DNA from 3 places in the Streptomyces sp. NPDC048514 genome. Region 3 is predicted to be linked to each of the others. Evidence: riboswitches for the same ligand, from Rfam matches in the RefSeq annotation. Region 3 holds a riboswitch; each other region holds the start of a gene.

Region 1 (6,795 bases), on a different contig from region 3:
GCCCCGCACGAAGTCGTCCCGGTTCTCGGCGTCCCGGGAGGCGGAGGTGGCGACGAAGCGCAGCTTCTCGGCGCCGTGCCGCTTGACGATGCCGGCGTACTCGCGGCAGGCGGCGAAGGTCCGCTGGAGCGCCTCGGGGGCGAGCCGGCCGGTGCGGTCGACGTCCTGGCCGAGCCGCACGATCGTCATCCGCCGGTCCAGGTCGGTCAGTTCGCCCGTCGCCGGGTCGGCGTCCGCGACCAGCAGCCGGATGGAGTTCGTACCGCAGTCGACGGCGGCGACACGGGTCACTTCGCGTCCTCCTCGGTGGCGCCCGGCGCTTCCTCGGTGGCGCCGGGCGTCACGCACGGACCCTTGCTCCACCACTCCGGCAGCATCGCGATCGCCTCGTCGCCGAGCGGGTTCACGCCCGGGCCCGCGGCCAGCGAGTGGGCCACCAGGACGTGCAGGCACTTCACCCGGTCCGGCATGCCGCCGGCGCTCGGGAAACCCTGGAGCACCTCGATCTCGTCCCGGCGCCGGATGTAGTCCTCGTGCGCCGCCCGGTAGGCGGCGGCCAGCTCCGGGTCGGTCTCCAGCCGCTCCGTCATCTCCTTCATGACCCCGTTCGCCTCCAGCGTGCCGATCGCCGAGGCGGCGCGCGGGCACGTCAGGTAGTACGTCGTCGGGAAGGGCGTGCCGTCGGGCAGCCGCGGTGCCGTCTCCACGACGTCCGGCTGACCGCAGGGGCAGCGGTGCGCGATGGCCCTCAGACCCCGTGGCGGGCGGCCCAGCTGCTGCTTGAAGGCCTCGACGTCGGCGTCGGTGGGCTCGGTGCGCTCAGTGGGCGGCGGAGGCTTGTGCATGACTGCTCTTCGAAGACTTTCTGTGGGTTCACTGGTCGGAGGCGTCGGACTTGTCGACCCCGTCCCAGACGTTCGCGTACCAGGGCCGGTGGGCGGCGCCGGTGTCGGTGCGGGACTGCTTGGCCGCGTCCGGGTCGACGACCACGTACCCGGTCTCACCGGGCTTCACGTAGTGCAGCCGGCGCCGGACCTGCTGCTCGGCGTAGGAGTCGTCCTGCCAGCGCGCCTTGAGGTCCCGCAACTGCTCGACCCGCCGGCGCGCCTGCTCCTGCTGCCGCTGGACGTCGGCGATCTGCGCCCGCTGCGAGACGTACTGCCGCATCGGATAGGCGAGCGCGACGACCAGCGAGCACAGCACGAGCGCGAGCAGCGCGGCGCGGCCGGTGAGCCGCGATCGGCGGGCCTGCCGCTTGGTCTGGGAGCGGTAGACCCTGGCCGCGGTCTGCTCACCGAGCGCCCGCAGCCTGGTCGCGGTGGAGAACCGGTCACGGTCCTTCACGGCCATCTTCCCGCCTCCCGTTCACACACGCGCGTACGTCCCCGGACACGGTACGGGACCGGGTACGGGGACGTACGTACGACTGGCTAGGACTTGGCCCGGGAAGGTTCAGCCCGTGCCGTGCCCGACGGTCCGCACGGCGGACGCGCGGGGAGGGCTCAGCCCTTGAAGCGGGGGAAGGCGCTGCGCCCGGCGTACACCGCGGCGTCGTCGAGGATCTCCTCGATGCGCAGCAGCTGGTTGTACTTGGCGACGCGCTCGGAGCGGGCCGGGGCACCGGTCTTGATCTGGCCGCAGTTGGTGGCGACGGCCAGGTCGGCGATGGTGACGTCCTCGGTCTCGCCGGAGCGGTGGGACATCATGCACTTGTAGCCGTTGCGCTGGGCCAGCTCGACGGCGTCCAGGGTCTCGGTCAGCGAGCCGATCTGGTTGACCTTGACCAGCAGGGCGTTGGCGGCGCCGTCCTCGATGCCGCGGGCGAGGCGCTCGGGGTTGGTGACGAACAGGTCGTCGCCGACCAGCTGGACCTTGTCGCCGAGCTTGTCGGTGATGACCTTCCAGCCGGCCCAATCGTCCTCGAACAGCGGGTCCTCGATGGAGACCAGCGGGTACGCCTCGACCAGCTCGGCGTAGTACTCGGTCATCTCCTCGGCGGAGCGGTTCTTGCCCTCGAAGACGTAGGAGCCGTCCTTGTAGAACTCGGACGCGGCGACGTCGAGCGCCAGGGCGATCTGCTCGCCGGGGGTGTAGCCGGCCTCCTTGATCGCCTCCAGGATGAGGTCGAGGGCCTCGCGGTTGGAGCCGAGGTTCGGGGCGAAGCCGCCCTCGTCGCCGAGACCCGTGGACAGGCCCTTGTTCTTCAGGACCTTCTTCAGGGTGTGGTAGACCTCGGCACCCCAGCGCAGCGCCTCGGAGAAGGACTCCGCGCCGATCGGGGCGATCATGAACTCCTGGATGTCCACGTTGGAGTCGGCGTGCGAGCCGCCGTTCAGGATGTTCATCATCGGCACCGGCAGCAGGTGCGCGTTCGGGCCGCCCAGGTAGCGGAACAGGGGCAGGTCGGACGCCTCGGAGGCGGCGTGGGCGACGGCCAGGGAGACGCCGAGGATGGCGTTGGCGCCGAGGGAGCCCTTGTTGTCGGTGGCGTCCAGGTCGAACATGGCCTGGTCGATCAGGCGCTGCTCGGTGGCGTCGTAGCCGACCAGCTCGGGGCCGATCTGCTCGATGACGGCGAGGACGGCCTTCTCGACACCCTTGCCCTGGTAGCGGTTCGAGTCACCGTCGCGCAGCTCGATGGCCTCGAAGGCGCCGGTGGAGGCGCCGGACGGGACGGCGGCACGACCCGTGCTGCCGTCGTCGAGGCCGACCTCGACCTCGACCGTGGGGTTGCCTCGGGAGTCCAGGATTTCCCGGGCTACGACGACGTCGATGGACGGCACGAGCATCTCCTTCTTGGATGTGACGCTGGAAGCGCGGGGCCGGCTGCCTCGCGGCTGGGCCTTGCGACTAGAGCCTAACCGCCCCCGGGGCGTCGGCCACCGACCGACCGTCCCGTGGACAGTGAGGGACACGCAGACGGTACCCATTGTTCACTGTCGGAACAAAGAGGGGTACCGGTGAAGAACAGGGAAAGCGCGGGGGCCGGCGCCTGGAAACGAAAAACCCCGCCCCGGCGCGTACGGGGGAACACGCGCCGGGGCGGGGAGCCCGTGGGGACGGGGGTGGCCCTCACGGGGTCTTCGGGGGACGGGCCGGGGAGGTGAGGGCGCCGCACCGTGGCCGGCGGCCCGCTGCGGCTCCGGGTGCCGCGGGACCGGGCCCGCCGTCACCTCGGGTGCGGCGCGGCCGAGGCCCGCTGTCACCTGAGGTGCGGCCGGGCGCGGCCCGCTGTCACCTCAGGTGCGGGCGTGCGAGGCCCGCTGTCACTTCAGGTGCGGGCGTGCGAGGCCCGCTGTCACTTCAGGTGCAGCAAGGGCGCGGCCCGTGCGGGGCCCGCTGTCACTTCAGGTGCAGCTGCTGACCCGGGTAGATGAGGTCGGCGTCCTGGACGATGTCCTTGTTCAGTTCGAACAGCTTCTGCCAGCCGCCCTTGACGCCGTGCTTCTGGGCGATGGTGCCGAGGGTGTCACCCGTGACGACCTTGTACTCGCCGTCGCCCTTCTTGACCTTCTTGCCGGTCGGGGTGGTGACGGTCTTGCTCGCGGCCGGACGCTCGGCGGACCGGGACGCGGCCTGGTCGCCGGTGGAGCGGGTGGTGGTGCCGCTCGACGAGGTGGTCTTCTTCGACGCGGTGTCGCCGGACGGCGCGGCCGGGGCGGAGCCGCCGTTGGGGGTGCTCGACAGGCCCGTGCCGCAGACCGGCCAGGCGCCCTTGCCCTGGGCCGCGAGGACCTTCTCGGCCACGGCGATCTGCTGCGCCTTGCCGGCCTTGTCGGCGGTGGCGGCGTACTGCGTGCCACCGTAGGCGGCCCAGGTGGAGGCGGAGAACTGCAGGCCGCCGTAGTAGCCGTTGCCGGTGTTGATGGACCAGTTGCCGCCGGCCTCGCACTGGGCGACCGAGTCCCACTCGGAGGTGGTGGCGGCGGAGGCGTTGCCGGCCGCCATCAGCGGGGCGGCGACGGCGGCGCCGGTGACACCGGCCAGCGCGACGGCGCGGACGGCCTTGGACGGACGACGGTGCTTGCCCTTGCCGGAAAACAGCATGGATCGATCCCCTCACCGACGCCTGCGAGGTGAGCTGTCGGGTTCGGGCCGATTGAGTTGCCCGGCCGCACTCCCGCTTGCGCGGAGTGCGGCTTCACCCCCAGCCGGTGCCAGCTCAACTGCTGGTCCCGGCACCTACCTTGGGTCCCCCGCTCCTGCCTTCGGCGCTTGACGCGACGACTGTTCCCGGGCAATCGCTGGCAGGATTCGGCGTTGCGACTGCCGGGGCTCGTGGTGACGAGCGGCCTTGACCGTAGACACGCGATCGACGGAATTTCAAAGACGATCAGGGCTTCTGAGACTCATCCCACACTTTCACCAAACCGGACATCAGCGTCGAATCAGGGCGTCAACTACGGCTGCTTTTCGCCCGTTTCGGGACCGACTTCCAGGGTCTGACCGGCAGTGATGCGGTTCGGGTCGGCGCCGATGGCCTTCTTGTTGTCGGCATAGAGCGCACGCCACCCTCCGTCGACCTCCAGGGAGTCGGCGATGGAGGCGAGCGAGTCGCCCTCGCGGACGGTGTAGGTGCCCGGTTCGCGGGAGGCGTGCCGGCCCGCCAGGGTCCCCTCCTGACCGTTTGTCACCCTTTCGTCCGCGCTCTCTCCGCGATGACGTCCGCCCTGCGTGAGGGCGCCGGTGTCGACGAGGCTCCAGGAACCGGCGTTCTGCCGGTAATTGCCCGAGTTGTCGGCACCGGGGGTGGTGACGGTCGAGTCGTCGCGCTTCTGCGGTTTTCCCGCGCCGGGCGAGGTGGACTTGTCCGACTCGGGCTTATTGGTACCGGTCGAGCCGGAGTCGGTGCCGGCATCGGTGCCGGCGTCCTTGCCCGGACCGGACGCCGGCGCGTCCGGCGAGCCGCTGGAGGAGTCCGAGCCGGAACCGGAGCCTGAGCCGGAACCGGAACCGGAGCCGGTGTCCTTGCCGGAGTCACTGCCGGGGTCCGAGGTCGACGCATCCGGCAGACCGGACGAGTCGGAGTCGCCGGCCGAACCGGACGAGTCGGGCGAACCACCGGTACCGCCGGAGCCGCCGACCCCCGTGTCGACGTCCACGGAGCCCGAGTTCGACGTCAGCCCGGACAGCAGGGCGCACGTGGCCCAGGGCGTGGTGCCCTTGTCGGCGAGGATCTTCTCGGCGACGGCGATCTGCTGCGAACGGCTGGCCTGGTCGGCGCTGTCCGCGTACTGGACGCCGCCGTACTTGTCCCAGTCGTCCTGCGATATCGCCAGACCGCCGTAGTACCCGTTGCCGGTGTTCGCGCTCCAGGAGCCGCCGCTCTCGCACTCGGCCACCTTGTCCCACGTGGTGCCGTCGGCGGCGTTCGCGCTCGCGGCGCCGAGCAGCGGGATGGCGATCGCGGAGCCGGTCACTCCGGCCGCGACGAGGAGGGCCGGAGCCTGACGGGGGCGACGGTGACGACCGTTCCCGGAGAGCATGCGGAAGCCTTTCGTGCGACAGCGGGGGCCGGCACGGCGGATGACACTCGTCGCCGCGCTGATGGGTGAACGTATAGGCAGACGATCACTTGTCACAAGTTAATGCCGCACAGATCACGTGAAGATCACGGTTGGAACGTCCGCCGTGACTACCGTTGCGCGGCGCCGCCGGGGGCCGCCGTGAACTCCACGGGCAGGGTGCGCAGGCCCCGCATGATGAGTCCGCCGCGCCAGCGCAGTTCGGCCGGGTCCGCGCCGAGCCGCAGGTCGGGCAGGCGGGTGAGCAGGGTGGACAGCGCGGTCTGGCCCTCCAGACGTGCCAGCGGCGCACCGAGGCAGTAGTGGATGCCGTGACCGTAGCCGAGGTGCTGGTTGTCGCGGCGGGCGAGGTCCAGGACGTCCGGGTCGGCGAACCGCTCCGGGTCCCGGTCGGCGGCGGCGAGCACGACGAGGACCGGGTCGCCCGGCGCGATGTGCTGCCCGCCGACGGTGAGCGGCTCGGTGGCGAACCGCCACGTGGCCAGCTCCACCGGCCCGTCGAAGCGGAGCAGTTCCTCCACACCGGTCGCCAGCAGGTCCGTCTCCCCCCGGGCCAGGGACTCCTGCAGCCGCCGGCGTTGCCCGGGGTGGGTGAGCAGGGCGTAGGTGCCGTTGCCGATGAGGTTGACGGTCGTCTCGAACCCGGCGAACAGCAGGATGAAGGCCATGGCGGCGGCCTCGTTCTCGGTGAGGTGCTCACCGTGGTCCGAGGCGCGGATGAGGGCGGAGATGAGGTCCTCGCCGGGCGCGGGCTCGGCGGGCAGCGCCGCGCGCTTCCGGTGGATCAGCTCGGCCAGATAACCCCGCATCTTCTTCACCGACCTGGCGACCCCGCCCCGGGGCCCGCCGCCGTGCCGGATCATCATGCCCGCCCAGTCCCGGAAGTCGTCCTGATCCTCGCGCGGGACACCGAGCAGGTCGCAGATGGCGTAGATGGGCAGCGGGAAGGCGAAGTCGTGGATGAGGTCGGCGGAGCCCGTCAGGGCGAACCGGTCGATGAGCTGGTCGGTCAGCTCCTGCACCCGGGGGGCGAACTCGGCGACCCGGCGGGGGGTGAACGCCTTGCTGACGAGCCGGCGCAGCCGGGTGTGGTCCGGCGGGTCGATGTTCAGCAGATGCGTCATCAGCTCGGCCTTGCGCTCGCCGGGGATGCCGGTCTTCCCCTTGGCGTGCGCGGGCTCGTCGTGATGCGCCGGGTTCTTGCTCAGCCGCTGGTCGGCCAGGGCCTGCTTGGCATCGGCGTACCGGGTGACCAGCCAGGCCTCCACGC
Region 2 (6,795 bases), on a different contig from region 3:
CCGTTGTTGGTGATCTGCGAGATGAACGCCGGGCCTTCCGCACCGCCTCCGCCCGACGCCGGACCGCCGCTCGTCTCGACCTTCACCGCGACACCCACCAGCACCGGCACCGCGGCCAGCACCCCGAGCAGGGCGAGTGTGCGCCAGCGCCGCAGCGTGGTGATCACTTCGCTGCGCAGCAGTCCGAAGGTCCACAGCGGACTCGGCCTGCGTACGGCCGCCGTCACCTCCACCACCTCAGCCCGCGACATCGAAGCCCTCCCCCGTCAGTGCCACGAACGCATCCTCCAGCGAGGCCCGTTCGAGCGTGAGGCCCCGGACGCGGACGCCCGCGGCCACCAGAGCCGCGGTCACCTCGGCGAGATCCCGCTCGGGCGGCTCGCCGGTGACCCGGTCGCCGTCGGCGGTCACGTCCCCGACGCCCTGTTCCTTGAGCACCCGGGCCGCCTCGGCCGGGTCCGGGGTGGTCACCACCAGCCGGCCGCGTGCTCCGGCCGCCAGGTCGGCCACCGCGCCCTGGGTGACGAGCCGGCCCCGGGTCATCACCGCCGCATGGGTGCACACCTGCTCGATCTCGTCGAGCAGGTGGGAGGAGAGGAAGACGGTCGTGCCGTCGGCGGCCAGTTCTCTGACCAGGCCGCGGATCTCGCGCATGCCCTGCGGGTCGAGGCCGTTGGTGGGCTCGTCCAGCACGAGCAGCCGGCGCGGCCGGAGCAGCGCGGCGGCGAGGCCGAGGCGCTGCTTCATGCCGAGCGAGTAGGCCTTCGCCTTCTTGCCCGCGGCCGCCGCGAGACCCACCCGGTCCAGCGCGGCGCCGACGCGGGCACGCCGGGTGCGGGGATCGGCGGTCGGGTCGGCGGCGTCGTAGCGCAGCAGATTGTCCCGGCCGGACAGGAAGCCGTACAGCGCGGGGCCCTCGATCAGGGCGCCGACCTGCGGGAGGACCGCGCGGGCCGACCGGGGCACGGGGTGGCCCAGCACGCGTGCCGTGCCCGCGGTCGGCTCGATCAGGCCCATCAGCATGCGGATGGTGGTGGTCTTGCCGGAGCCGTTGGGGCCGAGGAAACCGAAGACGCTGCCCGCCGGGACGGTCAGGTCGAGACCGTCGACGGCGAGCTGTCCGCCGCGGTAACGCTTGGTGAGGCCGCGCGTGGCGATGACGCTCGCCCGATCCTCTCCGAGGTCACGCTCCGGCATGTCCTCCGCATCGCGCTCCTCCCCGTGCGCGGCGGACGCTGCGTCCATCGGCTCCCTCTCGATTCGTCGTGCCCGGAAGGGGTTACTTCCCCGCGTCCGCCGCCTTCACCAGGGCGTCCTTGGTCACGGCGCCGGCGTAGACCTTGCCGTCGTCGGTGATCAGGGCGTTGACCAGGCGGGTGGAGAAGACCGTGCCCTTGCCGAACTTGCCGGAGACCTTGTCCCCGAGCGAGTCGAGGAAGCCGCCGAGGTCGCCGCCCTGGGAACCGGACGGCATACCGCTCCCGGAACCGGTGTCGAAGGTGACGACGGACGTCCAGCCCTTGCCGAGGACCTTGGCACCGTCCATGCCCTGGGCGAGGCCCCCGCCCGGCTTCCGGCCGTGGTCCCGCGCCTCGGACCCGTGCTCGTCCTCGGTGACCTTCGCCCCCTTGGGCGGGGTGAAGTCGAAGGTGGAGGCGGCCGGCCTGGCGAAGGAGACCTGGGTGAAGCCGGCGTCGACGACGGCGTCACCGCCGCTCTTCGGGGTCAGGGTGAACTTCAGCGGCAGGCCCGTCTTCGCGTCCACGGCGATGGTGATCGCGCCGACCGTGGTGCCGGACTGCTTGGGCTTGATCAGCAGCCGGTAGGCGTCGCGGCCGGCGACGTGCGCGGTGCCGTCGACCGTGACGGACGTGGTGTCGTCCACCGATTTCAGGGCCTCTTCGGCGAAGTCCTTGGGCGTGGCGGGCGACTCCGCCCGGTGGCCCTCCTTGCCGGATCCGGCCGCGTCGGAGTGATAGACCTCATTGCTCTTGCTGTCGTAGCCCCAGACGTCCTTGCCGTCGTGGATGAGGCTGTACTCGGCGCCCTGCTCCAGCAGCGAGAGCTTCTGCCGGTCCGGGCCGTCGGCCGCCACCCGCAGGGTGTGCGTGCCGGTCGCCAGCTCGGTGAGCTTGGCCTGCGGGTCGGCGGAGGAGCCGTCGCCGGAGCCCTGGGACGCGCCGGGGGCGATGCCGTTCTGGAGACCGCCGAGGTCGGGCAGTCCCAGGTCGGTGCTGACCCGCACGGTGCCGGACAACTGCTGCACGTCCGACTTGGCGATCTTCTCTATGAGCTGCTGTGCGGTGATCCGGGGCAGATCGGGGTCTCCGGAGTCGGCGAGCGCCGGGACCAGCCCGATCGTGGCCGCCGCCACCCCCACCACCGCGACCGGAACGGCGTACCGGACGGCCTTGCGCCGGCCGGAGCGCGGGTCCTCGTCCTGTGCGGCGACCGTTGCGTCGTCGGATTCGTACGGTGCCATGTGTGCCTTACCTCCGTCGTCGGCGGCGGCTGTCCTCACGCTGGTCCACCCTGAGCCGCCATTCTCACCCGAATCGGTGAGGAGTGGTGATTTCCGTGGTACCCATCTCACCAAATCGGCCGTGAGGAAGCGTCAGACCTCGGAGCCAATCCCGTGTACGCCTCCGGTATGACACACGGGGCCCGGCGGCCGCCCGACCCGTAGGGGTCCGGCACCGCGGGCCCATGTCAGCCCTACCACCGTGCCGCGGGAACCGCACCCGGAAGCACCGCCCGTGCGTGCCGCGCGGTGTTCGGCGCGGGTGTTCGGCGCGGGTGATCGGCGCGGGTGATCGGCGCGGGTGATGCACATGGGCGTTCACGCGGGAGTTCACGCTCGTGTCGACGCCGGGGTACGGCGCACGGGGCCGGCGCACGGGTTCGGGCTTGGTACGGCGCACGGGCCGGCGTTTGGTACGGCGCACGGGCCGGCGTTTGGTACGGCGCACGGAGCCGGCGTTTGGTACGGCGCACGGAGCCGGCGCCTGGGACGGCGCACGGAGCCGGCGCCTGGGACGGCGCTCGGGGTCGGCTTCGCGTCTCGTGTGTGCGTTTCGGCGGGGAGGCCGGCGGGGCGGCTAGCCGGCGCGGTGGACCACCGCGTCGCACAGTTCGAGCAGGGCCGCCTTGGCGTCGCACTCCCTCAGCGGCGCCAGCGCGGCGCGCGCCTCCTCCGCGTACCGGACGGTGTCCCGGCGGGCCTGCTCCAGCGCGGGGTGCGCACGCAGCGCGGCCAGCGCCTCGGCGTGCCGGGCGTCGTCGCTGAGGTCGGAGTCCAGCAGGTCACACAGTGCGACGTCCTCGGGCAGCCCCATCCGGGCGGCCCGCTCGCGCAGCCGGAGCACGGGCAGGGTCGGGATGCCCTCGCGCAGGTCGGTACCCGGCGTCTTGCCCGACTCGTGGGAGTCGGAGGCGATGTCCAGGACGTCGTCCGCGAGCTGGAAGGCGACCCCGAGCCGTTCGCCGTACTGCGTGAGCACGTCGACGACCGTCTCGTCGGCGCCGGACATCATCGCGCCGAACCGGCACGCGACCGCCACCAGGGAGCCCGTCTTGCCGCTGAGCACGTCCAGGTAGTGCTCGACCGGGTCCCGGCCGTCCGCGGGACCGGCGGTCTCCAGGATCTGGCCCGTGACCAGCCGTTCGAACGCCAGGGCCTGCACCCGGACCGCCTCGGGGCCGAGGTCGGCGAGGATCTGGGAGGCTCGGGCGAACAGGAAGTCGCCCGTGAGGACCGCGACGGAGTTGCCCCAGCGCGTGTTGGCGCTGTCCACGCCGCGTCGCACGGCCGCCTCGTCCATGACGTCGTCGTGGTACAGGGTGGCGAGGTGGGTCAGCTCGACCACGACGGCGGACGGCACGACACCGGGTGCGTAAGGGTCGCCGAACTGCGCCGCCAGCATCACCAGCAGCGGCCGGAACCGCTTCCCGCCGGCCCGCACGAGGTGCTGGGCGGCCTCTGTGATGAACGGGACCTCGCTCTTGGTGGCCTCGAGCAAGCCTTCCTCGACAGCCGCCAATCCGACCTGGACATCGGCTTCCAGAGCCTGGTCCCGCACGCTCAGCCCGAACGGCCCGACGACGGTCACGAGGGGTCTCCTGTCTGCTGGTGTCTGCTGGCGATTACACGGTTTGTCGATAGGTCGTTGCCATCACTCAAGTCAGCGTATCCGGTCCTCTTTCGATCACCGATAGCGCCCACCGGTCCAGCCCGGGCGGTATCGGATCATGACCGGTATGGTGCTGATCGGCTGATACGAACAGATATCTATCGACTTAACAGCAGTACACACTGCTTGTCGCGAATCCGAAGGTGAGCGGAGTAACGCCGGCCCACAACGGAGGCGTCCACCCTGCCGGCCCCGCGGGCACCCAGGCGCGCTCGAATCGGCTCAATCCGCCCGGATCCGGGCGACGGTCGATCCCCCGCCGCCCCCACTCACCCCCGCCACCCCCCTCTCCACCCCCCTACGCACCCTCTCCGCGGCCGGCGATGAGGCGCGAGAACGGCCGAGGGCGTATCGCGAATTCCACCGGAATCCGACTTCAGGACCGAATCGGCTTAATCCTCCATGTCTGATTTGCTGCATTTTGCTATTTCGTGAATTGGGTCACGTGGAGCAACCACCCCCCTCGCCCCCTCCACCAGCACGGCCATCCCTTCTCCCTTACGTCCTCGGCGAGTTGAGAAGTTGGCAACCGCAAAGGATCAAGTACCCCATACGGCACAGATCAAGGTCAAACAGTGCGTTGTATGAATCAGGCACTTGTTCCCGACATGTGCTCTCGCATACGTTCCGGGCCGTCGGGCGGAGCGCCAAATCCTGCCGCCGCCCGCGTAACCCATCGACGAACTCATTCGCAGGGCAGGAGCGGGGGAACCAGGTAAGTCGCCGGACCGGACGGCATACGTCGCACCGGAACGGCTAGGGGTGAAATCGCACTCTCCGGAGTGCGGCCGGGCACCTCCCCGCCCGAACCCGACAGCTCACCTCGCAGGCGCCGGAGAGGAACTTCCCCATGCCTGCTGCCGCTCAGCCTCGCCGCGTTCGCACCAGCCGTCTCGTCCGCAAGCTCGCCGTCGCCGGCACCGGTGCCGCCGTGCTCGCCCTCCCGCTCATCGGCGCCACCGGCGCCTCCGCGGCCACTCCTGCGGCCGCTCCCACGGCCACCACGCCGTCCACCACGCTCGCCGGATACCCGAACAACCTCGACGGCTGGATCCGCGAGTCGCTCGCGATCATGGCCGAGAAGAAGATCCCGGGCACCTACAACGGCATCCACCGCAACATCATGCGGGAGTCCTCGGGCAACCCCTCGGCCATCAACCTCTGGGACTCCAACGCGGCCAAGGGCATCCCGTCCAAGGGCCTGCTCCAGGTCATCGACCCGACCTTCAACGCGTACCACGTGGCCGGAACGTCGTTCAACGTCTACGACCCGGTCGCCAACATCACCGCCGCCTGCAACTACGCGGCCGCGCGGTACGGGTCGATCGACAACGTGTTCGGCGCGTACTGACCTGCGCGGACCGGCACCCCTCACCCGGCGGACCGGTGCGCACCGGCACCTGACGGACCGGCGCGCACCGGTCACCGGACCGACGGCGAGTCGCTGAAGTGACGGCCGGCCGGTTAGCCGGTTGGCCGGTCTGTCGGCCGGTTGGCCGGTCGCTCGGCTGGTCGGTCGGTCAGTTGGGCGGTCGGTCGGGCGGATGGCCGCTCGGTCGGGCGAACTGTCCGGTCGGCCACTCGGCCGGTCAGCCGGCCGGGAAGACTCTTTCGAGGACGACGGCGATGCCGTCGTCCTCGTTCGACGAGGTGACCTCGTCGGCCACCGCCTTAAGTTCGGGATGGGCGTTGGCCATGGCCACCCCTCGTCCGGCCCAGTGGAACATCGGGATGTCGTTGGGCATGTCCCCGAAGGCCAGGGCCCGTTCGGCGCCGATCCCGAGCCGCTCTGCGGCAAGCGCGAGACCGGTCGCCTTGGTCACCCCGCGCGGCTGGAGTTCCACGGTTCCCGGCCCCGACATGGTGACGGTCGCCAGCGAGTCGACCGCCGCGCGCGCGACGGACGCCAACTCGTCGTCCGACAGGGTGGCGTGGCGCAGCAGCACCTTGCTGATGGGCTCGCACCACAGGTCGTCGCGCCGGGCGACTTGGACCGCCGGCAGCGTCGGGTGCGGCATCAGATACCCGGGTTCGATGAGCGTGAGCCCGTCCACGCCGTCCTGGTCGACGGCCGCGTAGACCTGCCCCACCTCCGCCTCGATCTTGCCGAGCGCGGTCTCCGCCAGCTCCCGGTCCAGCCGGACCGACCACAGCAGACGGCCGGCGGCAGCGTCGTAGACCTGGGCACCCTGCCCGCACACCGCAAGCCCAGTACAGCCGAGGTTCGCCAGCAGGAGCCGTACCCGCGGGGCCGGCCGGCCCGTCACCACAAGGTGCCGGGCGCCCGCCCGCGCCACCCTCGCGAGCGCGGCCAGCGACCGGTCGGAGACGGTGTCGTCGCCGCGCAGCAGCGTCCCGTCCAGGTCGGTGGCGATCAGTCCGTACGCGGGGGTGGGTGCCATGATCAGAGAATACGGACCCCGCGCCCCGCCGACTCACCCGTCGTTCCACGCACTTACGTGCTGCTCAGCCCCAAGTGATGCCCACGGCACCCCTGGTGGCCGGGGGTGGCCGGCGGAGTGGCGCCGGGTCGTGGCCGGGGAGCTGTCCAGTCGTGGCCGGGGAGTCGTCCGGTCGTGGCCGGGAGGTGCTCCTGATCGTGGCC
Region 3 (6,795 bases):
CGAGGCCCCGCCCGGCTATCTGCGCGCCGCCCAGGAGCTGCTGCACCGCCACAAGGCGCTGCTCATCGCCGACGAGGTGCAGACCGGACTCGGCCGGACCGGCGACTTCTACGCCTACCAGCACGAGGACGGAGTGGAACCGGACCTGGTGTGTGTGGCCAAGGCCCTGTCCGGCGGCTACGTCCCGGTCGGCGCCACCCTCGGCAAGGACTGGATCTTCAAGAAGGTCTACTCGTCCATGGACCGGGTCCTGGTCCACTCGGCCAGCTTCGGTTCCAACGCCCAGGCGATGGCCTGCGGCCTCGCCGTGCTGTCGGTCATGGAGAACGAGCAGATCGTCGCCGGGGTGCGCAGGACCGGCGACCTGCTGAAGTCACGGCTGACGGCGCTGATCGACAAGTACGAACTGCTCGCCGACGTCCGCGGCCGGGGCCTGATGATCGGCATCGAGTTCGGCAGGCCGTCGTCGCTGGGGCTGCGCAGCCGCTGGACCATGCTCCAGGCCGCGCGCAAGGGACTGTTCGCGCAGATGGTGGTCGTACCCCTGCTCCAGCGGCACCGGATCCTCACCCAGGTCTCCGGCGACCACCTGGAGGTGATCAAGCTCATCCCGCCGCTGATCATCGACGAGTCCGACGTGGACCGGTTCGTGGAGGCCTTCACCGCCGTGATGGACGACGCGCACAGCGGCGGCGGCCTGATGTGGGACTTCGGCAAGACGCTGATCAAGCAGGCGGTGGCGGGCCGCTGACACCGCTTCGCCGGCCGGGCGGGCGGTGCCGGGCCGCCGACCGCTCGACCGCGACCGCTCGACCGCGACCGCTCGACCGGCGACCGCTTGACCGCGACCGCTCGACCGGCGACCGCTTGACCGCGACCGCTCGACCGCGACCGCTCGACCGGCGGCCGGCCGGCCCGGGACGGCGGCACCGTCACCGAGACGGTGACAGTGAGCGCGTGGCGGCGCCGGCATCTTTGCCTCTGAGGCAACTAAATTGCCTCATGGGCAAGTCTCCGGCTCAATGGAGGCATGAACACTCCCGAGGAGCCGGGGCCCGGAGCCGAGCTGCCCGCGGTGGCCCCGCGACTGCGCGCGCTGCGAAGGCGTGCCGGTCTCACCCTGGAGGCCGCGGCCCGGGCCGCGGGCCTTTCCCCGGCCCACCTCTCCCGGCTGGAGACCGGGCACCGCCAGCCCTCGCTGCCGATGCTCCTCGCGCTCGCCTGCATCTACGGTACGACGGTCTCCGACCTGCTGGGGGAGGCGGCCGCCGACCGGGACGCGATCCTGCGGTCCGCCGACATGGAGCCGACCCGGGCGGGCGGCTGGACCTATGTGCGGGCCGGGGCGCCGGGCCGTGGCATGCAGGCCCTCCGGGTGCGCGTGCCGTACGGCTCGCAGGGCGACATCGTGCGCGTCCACCCCGGCGAGGAATGGCTCTACGTCCTCCAGGGGCGCCTGCGCCTGCGCCTCGGCGACACCGCGCACCTGCTCGCGCCCGGCGACAGCGCGCACTTCGACTCGCTCACCCCGCACCGCCTCGCCGCCGAGGACCACGACGGCGTGGAGCTGCTGTTCGTCCACACCCTGCTGCAGAGCCCCACGGCCACGCTGTGCCTGGGCCCGTCGACCGGAGAGCTGCCATGAGCAACTACGAGGAGAAGTTCCCCCGATCCCTGTGGATCCGGCTCCTCATCTACATCGCGCTCGGCCATGTGCTGGCCGCGTTCCTCTACCTGCTGTTCGCGGTGGGCGCCAAGGGCTGAGCGGGCGGTGGCCGGCCGGGCCCGTGCCGCCCGGCCGGGCGGCACGGGAGCGCCGCTTCTCCGCCCGGTCTCAGTCCAGCAGTCGCTCGCGGAGCCGGTCCCGGGTCTCGGGGGAGAGGCCGAGCCCCTGCTCCAGATAGGGGTCGAATCCGCCCCAGGTCTGCTCGATGCTCTCGAAGGCCGCCTCGAGATACTCGGCGCGGGCGTCGAAGAGCGGGCTGAGCAGCTCCATCACCTCGGGGGTGTAGGCGGTGGTGGGGCTGCCGTTGCGACGGACCTTGTAGCGGCGGTGCTTGGCGTTGGACTCCAGGTAATCGGTGACGATCGCGTCGCGTTCCACACCGACGGCGAGCAGCGTGACGGCTATGGAGATGCCCGCGCGGTCCTTGCCCGCCGCGCAGTGCATCAGCGCGGGCACACTGTCCTCGGCGAGCGCGTGCAGCACCCGGGAGTGCTCGGCGGTGCGCTCCTTGACGATCATCCGGTACGACGTGGTCATCCGGGCCGCGGCCCTGCCGTCGTCCAGGATCGCGCGCAGCTGGTCGAGGTCGCCGTCGCGGACCATCTTCCAGAACTCGGCGCCGTCCGCCGGGTCGCTCAGCGGCAGGTTCACGTTCCGCACGCCGGACAGCTCGACGTCCGGGCCTTCCAGCTTCTGGTCGGCCGCGTTGCGGAAGTCGAAGATCGTGTGCAGCCCCAGGGAGGAGAGGAAGGCCGCGTCCTCGCCCGTCGCGTGCGCGAGGTGCCCGCTGCGGAACAGCACTCCGTGTCGCACTCGCCGCCCGTCCACGGTGGGCAGTCCGCCCACGTCACGGAAATTGCGCACTCCGGCCAGTTCCGGCTCGGTCGACGGGACCTGCTGCGTCACGGGGGCTCCTCCCGACGGGTCCCCGTCGGCGTGACTCGCCGACGGGCGCTCCGTCGACCATACGACATTGCTTTCCTCGGGCAATGAGTTGTCCACAGGCATTGTCACCAGGGGCTCCCGAGCCTGATGATGTTCGAACTTGAGTGGATCTGTTGACACCTGTGAGGTCTCGATGGTGGACATCGCCGAAGACGGTCGCACATGGCTCCTCTCGGGGCCCACCAGCGGCTATGCCCTGCACCTCACCGGGGCCGACGAGCTGCTCCACCTCCACTGGGGGCCACGGATCGCGCTCGCCGACGCCGAGGCGCTGGCCGCCGGCCCGCTGCCCGGCCACCGGCCCTTCGAGTCCCCGCTGGACGGCCGCGAGGAGTACCCCGTCGAGGGCGGCCCGCGCTTCGTCCGCCCCGCCCTTTCCGTGCGCACGGACGAGCGCCGTGGCACGGAGTGGCGCTTCGAGGGGTACGACTCGGAGGGCGGCGGGCTGCGGCTGCGCTTCGCCGACGACGGGCTGGCGATCAGCCTGCACTACCGGATGCGCGGGGACGTCGTGGAGCGCTGGGTGAGCGTGGACAACGGCGGGCACACGCGCGTGGAGTTGCTGCGGGCCGACGCCGCCACGTGGACCCTGCCCGACCGCGAGGGCTGGCGGCTGTCCCAGCTGCACGGCCGCTGGGCCGCCGAGTCCCGGCTCACCACCGCCCCCCTCACCTACGGCGACAAGGTCATCGGCAGCCGCCGCGGCCACACCGGCCACCAGCACCTGCCCTGGGTCGCCCTCGACACCGAGGCCACCGAGGAGCGCGGCGAGGTCTACGGCTGCGCGCTCGCCTGGTCCGGCTCCTGGCGCATCTCCGTGGCCCAACTCCCGGACGCGCGCGTGCAGATCACGGGAGGCGCCGGGTACGACGACTCGGGCCTGCTGCTCCTGGCGCCAGGGGAGTCGTACACCACCCCCGTCTTCGCGGGGCTGTGGAGCGACGGCGGCTTCGGGGGCGCGAGCCGGGCCTGGCACGCCTATCAGCGCGCGCACATCGTCCCGGACGCCGAGCGGGACCGGCCCGTCCTCTTCAACTCCTGGGAGGCGACGAACTTCGACATATCCGAGGAGCAGCAGGCGGCGCTGGCCCGCCGCGCCGCCGGGATCGGCGTCGAGCTGTTCGTCGTGGACGACGGCTGGTTCGGCGCCCGTACCGGCGACCGCGCCGGGCTCGGCGACTGGACCCCCAACCCCGACCGCTTCCCGCACGGCCTCGCACCCCTCGCCGACCGGGTGCGCGCCCTCGGCATGCGATTCGGCATCTGGGTCGAGCCCGAGATGGTCAACCCGGACAGCGACCTGTACCGCGCCCACCCCGACTGGGTCCAGTACCAACCGGGACGGAAGCGGACGGAATTCCGCAATCAGCTCGTCCTCAATCTCGCGCGCCCGGACGTCCAGGAGTATCTGTGGGGGCGACTGGACACCCTGCTCTCCAGCACCCCGGTCGACTACGTGAAATGGGACTTCAACCGCTGCTTCACCGACGCGGGCTGGCCGGGCGAGCCGTACCCCCAGCGGCTGTGGATCGACCACGTCCACGCCCTGTACGCCCTGCTGGACCGGTTGCGCGCCGCGCACCCCGAGGTCGCCTTCGAGTCCTGCTCGGGCGGCGGCGGCCGGATCGACCTCGGGGTGATGAGCCGCACCGATCAGGTGTGGACGTCCGACAACACCGATCCGCTGGACCGGCTCGCCATCCAGCACGGCTTCACCCAGATCCACCCCGCCCAGGTCATGGCCGCCTGGGTCACCGACAGCCCGAACACCCAGCTCAACGGCAGGGTCAGCTCGTTGCGATTCCGCTTCGTCAGCGCCATGGCCGGCGTCCTCGGCGTCGGTGGCGACCTCACGCGCTGGAGCGAGGAGGAGCTGACCGAGGCCCGGCGGTGGGTGGAGCTGTACAAGGAGATCCGCCCGGTCGTCCAGCGCGGCGAGCTGTTCCGGCTGCGGCCCCCGGCGGGCGGCTCGAGCGCCGTCCAGTACTCCCTCGGGGACGACGTGGTCGTCCTCGCATGGCTGCAGGCCCAGAGCTACGGCGAACCGGTGCCGGCGGTCCGGCTGCGCGGACTCGACCCCACCGCATCGTATGAATGCCGCGAAACGGGCGAAGTGCTGAGCGGGGCGGTCCTGCTGCACCACGGACTGCGCACCGGTCTGCGGGGTGATCTGGATGCGACGGTTCTCCGATTGAGTCGCATCTAGGTGTTCTGCCCGAATTTGTAGAGCTGGTCATGACTAGATACGGCTGGACATGAAATGAGGGTGTGTGGCGAGGTGGCGCGTGAGGAGCGTCATATCGGTGACCGAGCGTCGCGGATCACGTCCACGTAATTCCGATAAGGAAAAGGGAACTTACCGGAATGCGGGCTCGGTAATTCACGGAGGGTGACGGGGGATTCGGGTCCTCGATCTTCCGGAACGCGAACCCCGGGAATCGGCTGCTTGTTTCCGTACGTCCCGCTCGCTTACGTTCGCCCCCATCCGGACGGAACGCCGAATCCTGCCGCCGCCCGGAATTCCCACACACTTGACCCGTGTCCGGCAGGAGCGGGGGACCCACCAGGTACGACTGCCTGTCCGGTCTCCGCGACAGGCTAGGGGTGAAGCCGTGCACCGCGCGGCCGGGCAACTCCAGCCCGAACCCGACAGCTGACCTCGCAGGCGCCGGAGAGGAATGCGCCATGCCCGCGAAGGGTAAGCACCGACGTCCCAAGACCCCGCGTCTTTCCCGCTCCGTCGCCGTCGCCGGAACCGGTGGCGCCGCACTGGCCCTCCCGCTCTTCGGAGCCGTCGGGGCGCACGCCGCCACTCCGGCACACTCCGTCTCCACGAAGCCCGCGCAGTCCGTTCCGGCCACGGCGAAGAAGTCCGCGCCGCAGCAGGATCCGGCCGTGCACGCCTACACGGTGAAGGCCGGCGACTGCCTCTCGGCGATCGCCGAGAGGCAGCACGTCGGCGGCGGCTGGCACCGGCTCTACGACGACAACCGGCAGGCCGTCGGCGCCGACCCGTCGCTGATCCACCCCGGCCTGAAGCTCACGGTCGGCGGGAAGGCCGCGCAGCACAGCCCCGGGCCGGCCGCCCCGCAGCACGCCTCGGCCGCCCCGGGGCGTGTATCGGCCGCCCCGCAGCCCGCGTCGGCCAAGGCGCAGTCCCCGGCCTCCGCGAAGACCCCCCAGGCGCAGGCGGCCCCGGCTGTCGAGCCGGCCGGCTCCACCGCTCCCGCCACCGCCACCGGCTACACCCTCCCGGTGACCGGCGCCACCGTCGGCACGGGCTATCACGTGGCCGGCAGCATGTGGTCCAGCGGATACCACACCGGCGTCGACTTCGTCGTCCCGGCGGGCACCCCGCTCAAGGCCGTCGCCGCGGGCACGGTCGTCTCCGCCGGCTGGGGCGGCGCCTACGGCAACCAGGTCGTCATCAAGCTCGACGACGGCCTCTACGCCCAGTACGCGCACCTCTCGCAGCTCTCCGTCTCGGCCGGCCAGACCGTGACCGCGGGCACGCAGGTCGGTCTGTCGGGCGCCACCGGCAACGTGACCGGCCCGCACCTGCACTTCGAGATCCGCACCACCGCGGACTACGGCTCCGACCTCGACCCGGTCGACTACCTGCGCCGGCACGGCGTCGCCGTCGGCTGAGGACCACCGCACCCCGAACCACCCGCCTGACACGCCTCCGAAGGCCGGACTCCGATCCCCGGGTCCGGCCTTCGGTGTGTCCGCACGACGATCACACGACGACGAATCACACGCTCAACATCGCCGCCGACAGGTCTATTCCTGGCTTGGCAACTTATTTAAGGGTGTCTCATCTCACCGGCCGTCAACCCCTGCCTACGGTCGCGTAGGTCACATCAAGAGGTGAATCATGGTCCGATGTGGCAGACGATTCGAAGAGTGACAACAGATCAGTGATCGGGTCGTACGTGGCGGTGGGGGACAGCTTCACCGAGGGCGTCGGCGACCCCGGACCCGACGGGGCGTTCGTCGGCTGGGCCGACCGGTTCGCCGTGCTTCTCGCCGACCGGCGTCCCGAGGGTGACTTCCAGTACACCAACCTCGCCGTACGCGGAAAGTTGCTGGACCAGATCGTGGCCGACCAGGTCCCCCGGGCC

What was found. Region 3 has a riboswitch for cyclic di-AMP ahead of ACGFT2_RS04975 (peptidoglycan DD-metalloendopeptidase family protein). Riboswitches for the same ligand answer to the same signal wherever they lie in the genome.
Region 1: linked by a shared signal. The riboswitch ahead of ACGFT2_RS09755 (transglycosylase family protein) and the one ahead of ACGFT2_RS04975 (peptidoglycan DD-metalloendopeptidase family protein) in region 3 are both predicted to bind cyclic di-AMP.
Region 2: linked by a shared signal. The riboswitch ahead of ACGFT2_RS27745 (transglycosylase SLT domain-containing protein) and the one ahead of ACGFT2_RS04975 (peptidoglycan DD-metalloendopeptidase family protein) in region 3 are both predicted to bind cyclic di-AMP.

Annotation. Positions count from the first base shown of each region.
Region 1 covers NZ_JBICWT010000004.1:212,128-218,922, forward strand. The annotation lists gene ACGFT2_RS09735 (exopolyphosphatase) at 1-291, opposite strand, end outside; gene ACGFT2_RS09740 (DUF501 domain-containing protein) at 288-845, opposite strand; gene ACGFT2_RS09745 (septum formation initiator family protein) at 874-1,350, opposite strand; gene eno (phosphopyruvate hydratase) at 1,503-2,783, opposite strand; gene ACGFT2_RS09755 (transglycosylase family protein) at 3,343-4,047, opposite strand; cyclic di-AMP (ydaO/yuaA leader) riboswitch at 4,052-4,224, opposite strand; gene ACGFT2_RS09760 (transglycosylase family protein) at 4,401-5,486, opposite strand; gene ACGFT2_RS09765 (cytochrome P450) at 5,636-6,795, opposite strand, start outside.
Region 2 covers NZ_JBICWT010000013.1:120,268-127,062, reverse strand. The annotation lists gene ACGFT2_RS27765 (ABC transporter permease) at 1-251, opposite strand, end outside; gene ACGFT2_RS27760 (ABC transporter ATP-binding protein) at 238-1,197, opposite strand; gene ACGFT2_RS27755 (outer membrane lipoprotein carrier protein LolA) at 1,280-2,482, opposite strand; gene ACGFT2_RS27750 (polyprenyl synthetase family protein) at 3,099-4,109, opposite strand; cyclic di-AMP (ydaO/yuaA leader) riboswitch at 4,858-5,037, shown strand; gene ACGFT2_RS27745 (transglycosylase SLT domain-containing protein) at 5,041-5,541, shown strand; gene ACGFT2_RS27740 (PT domain-containing protein) at 5,655-5,771, opposite strand; gene ACGFT2_RS27735 (HAD family hydrolase) at 5,780-6,592, opposite strand.
Region 3 covers NZ_JBICWT010000002.1:474,605-481,399, reverse strand. The annotation lists gene ACGFT2_RS05000 (aspartate aminotransferase family protein) at 1-751, shown strand, start outside; gene ACGFT2_RS04995 (helix-turn-helix domain-containing protein) at 1,031-1,645, shown strand; gene ACGFT2_RS04990 (DUF6126 family protein) at 1,642-1,764, shown strand; gene ACGFT2_RS04985 (tyrosine-protein phosphatase) at 1,835-2,632, opposite strand; gene ACGFT2_RS04980 (alpha-galactosidase) at 2,805-4,877, shown strand; cyclic di-AMP (ydaO/yuaA leader) riboswitch at 5,190-5,352, shown strand; gene ACGFT2_RS04975 (peptidoglycan DD-metalloendopeptidase family protein) at 5,357-6,319, shown strand; gene ACGFT2_RS04970 (SGNH/GDSL hydrolase family protein) at 6,592-6,795, shown strand, end outside.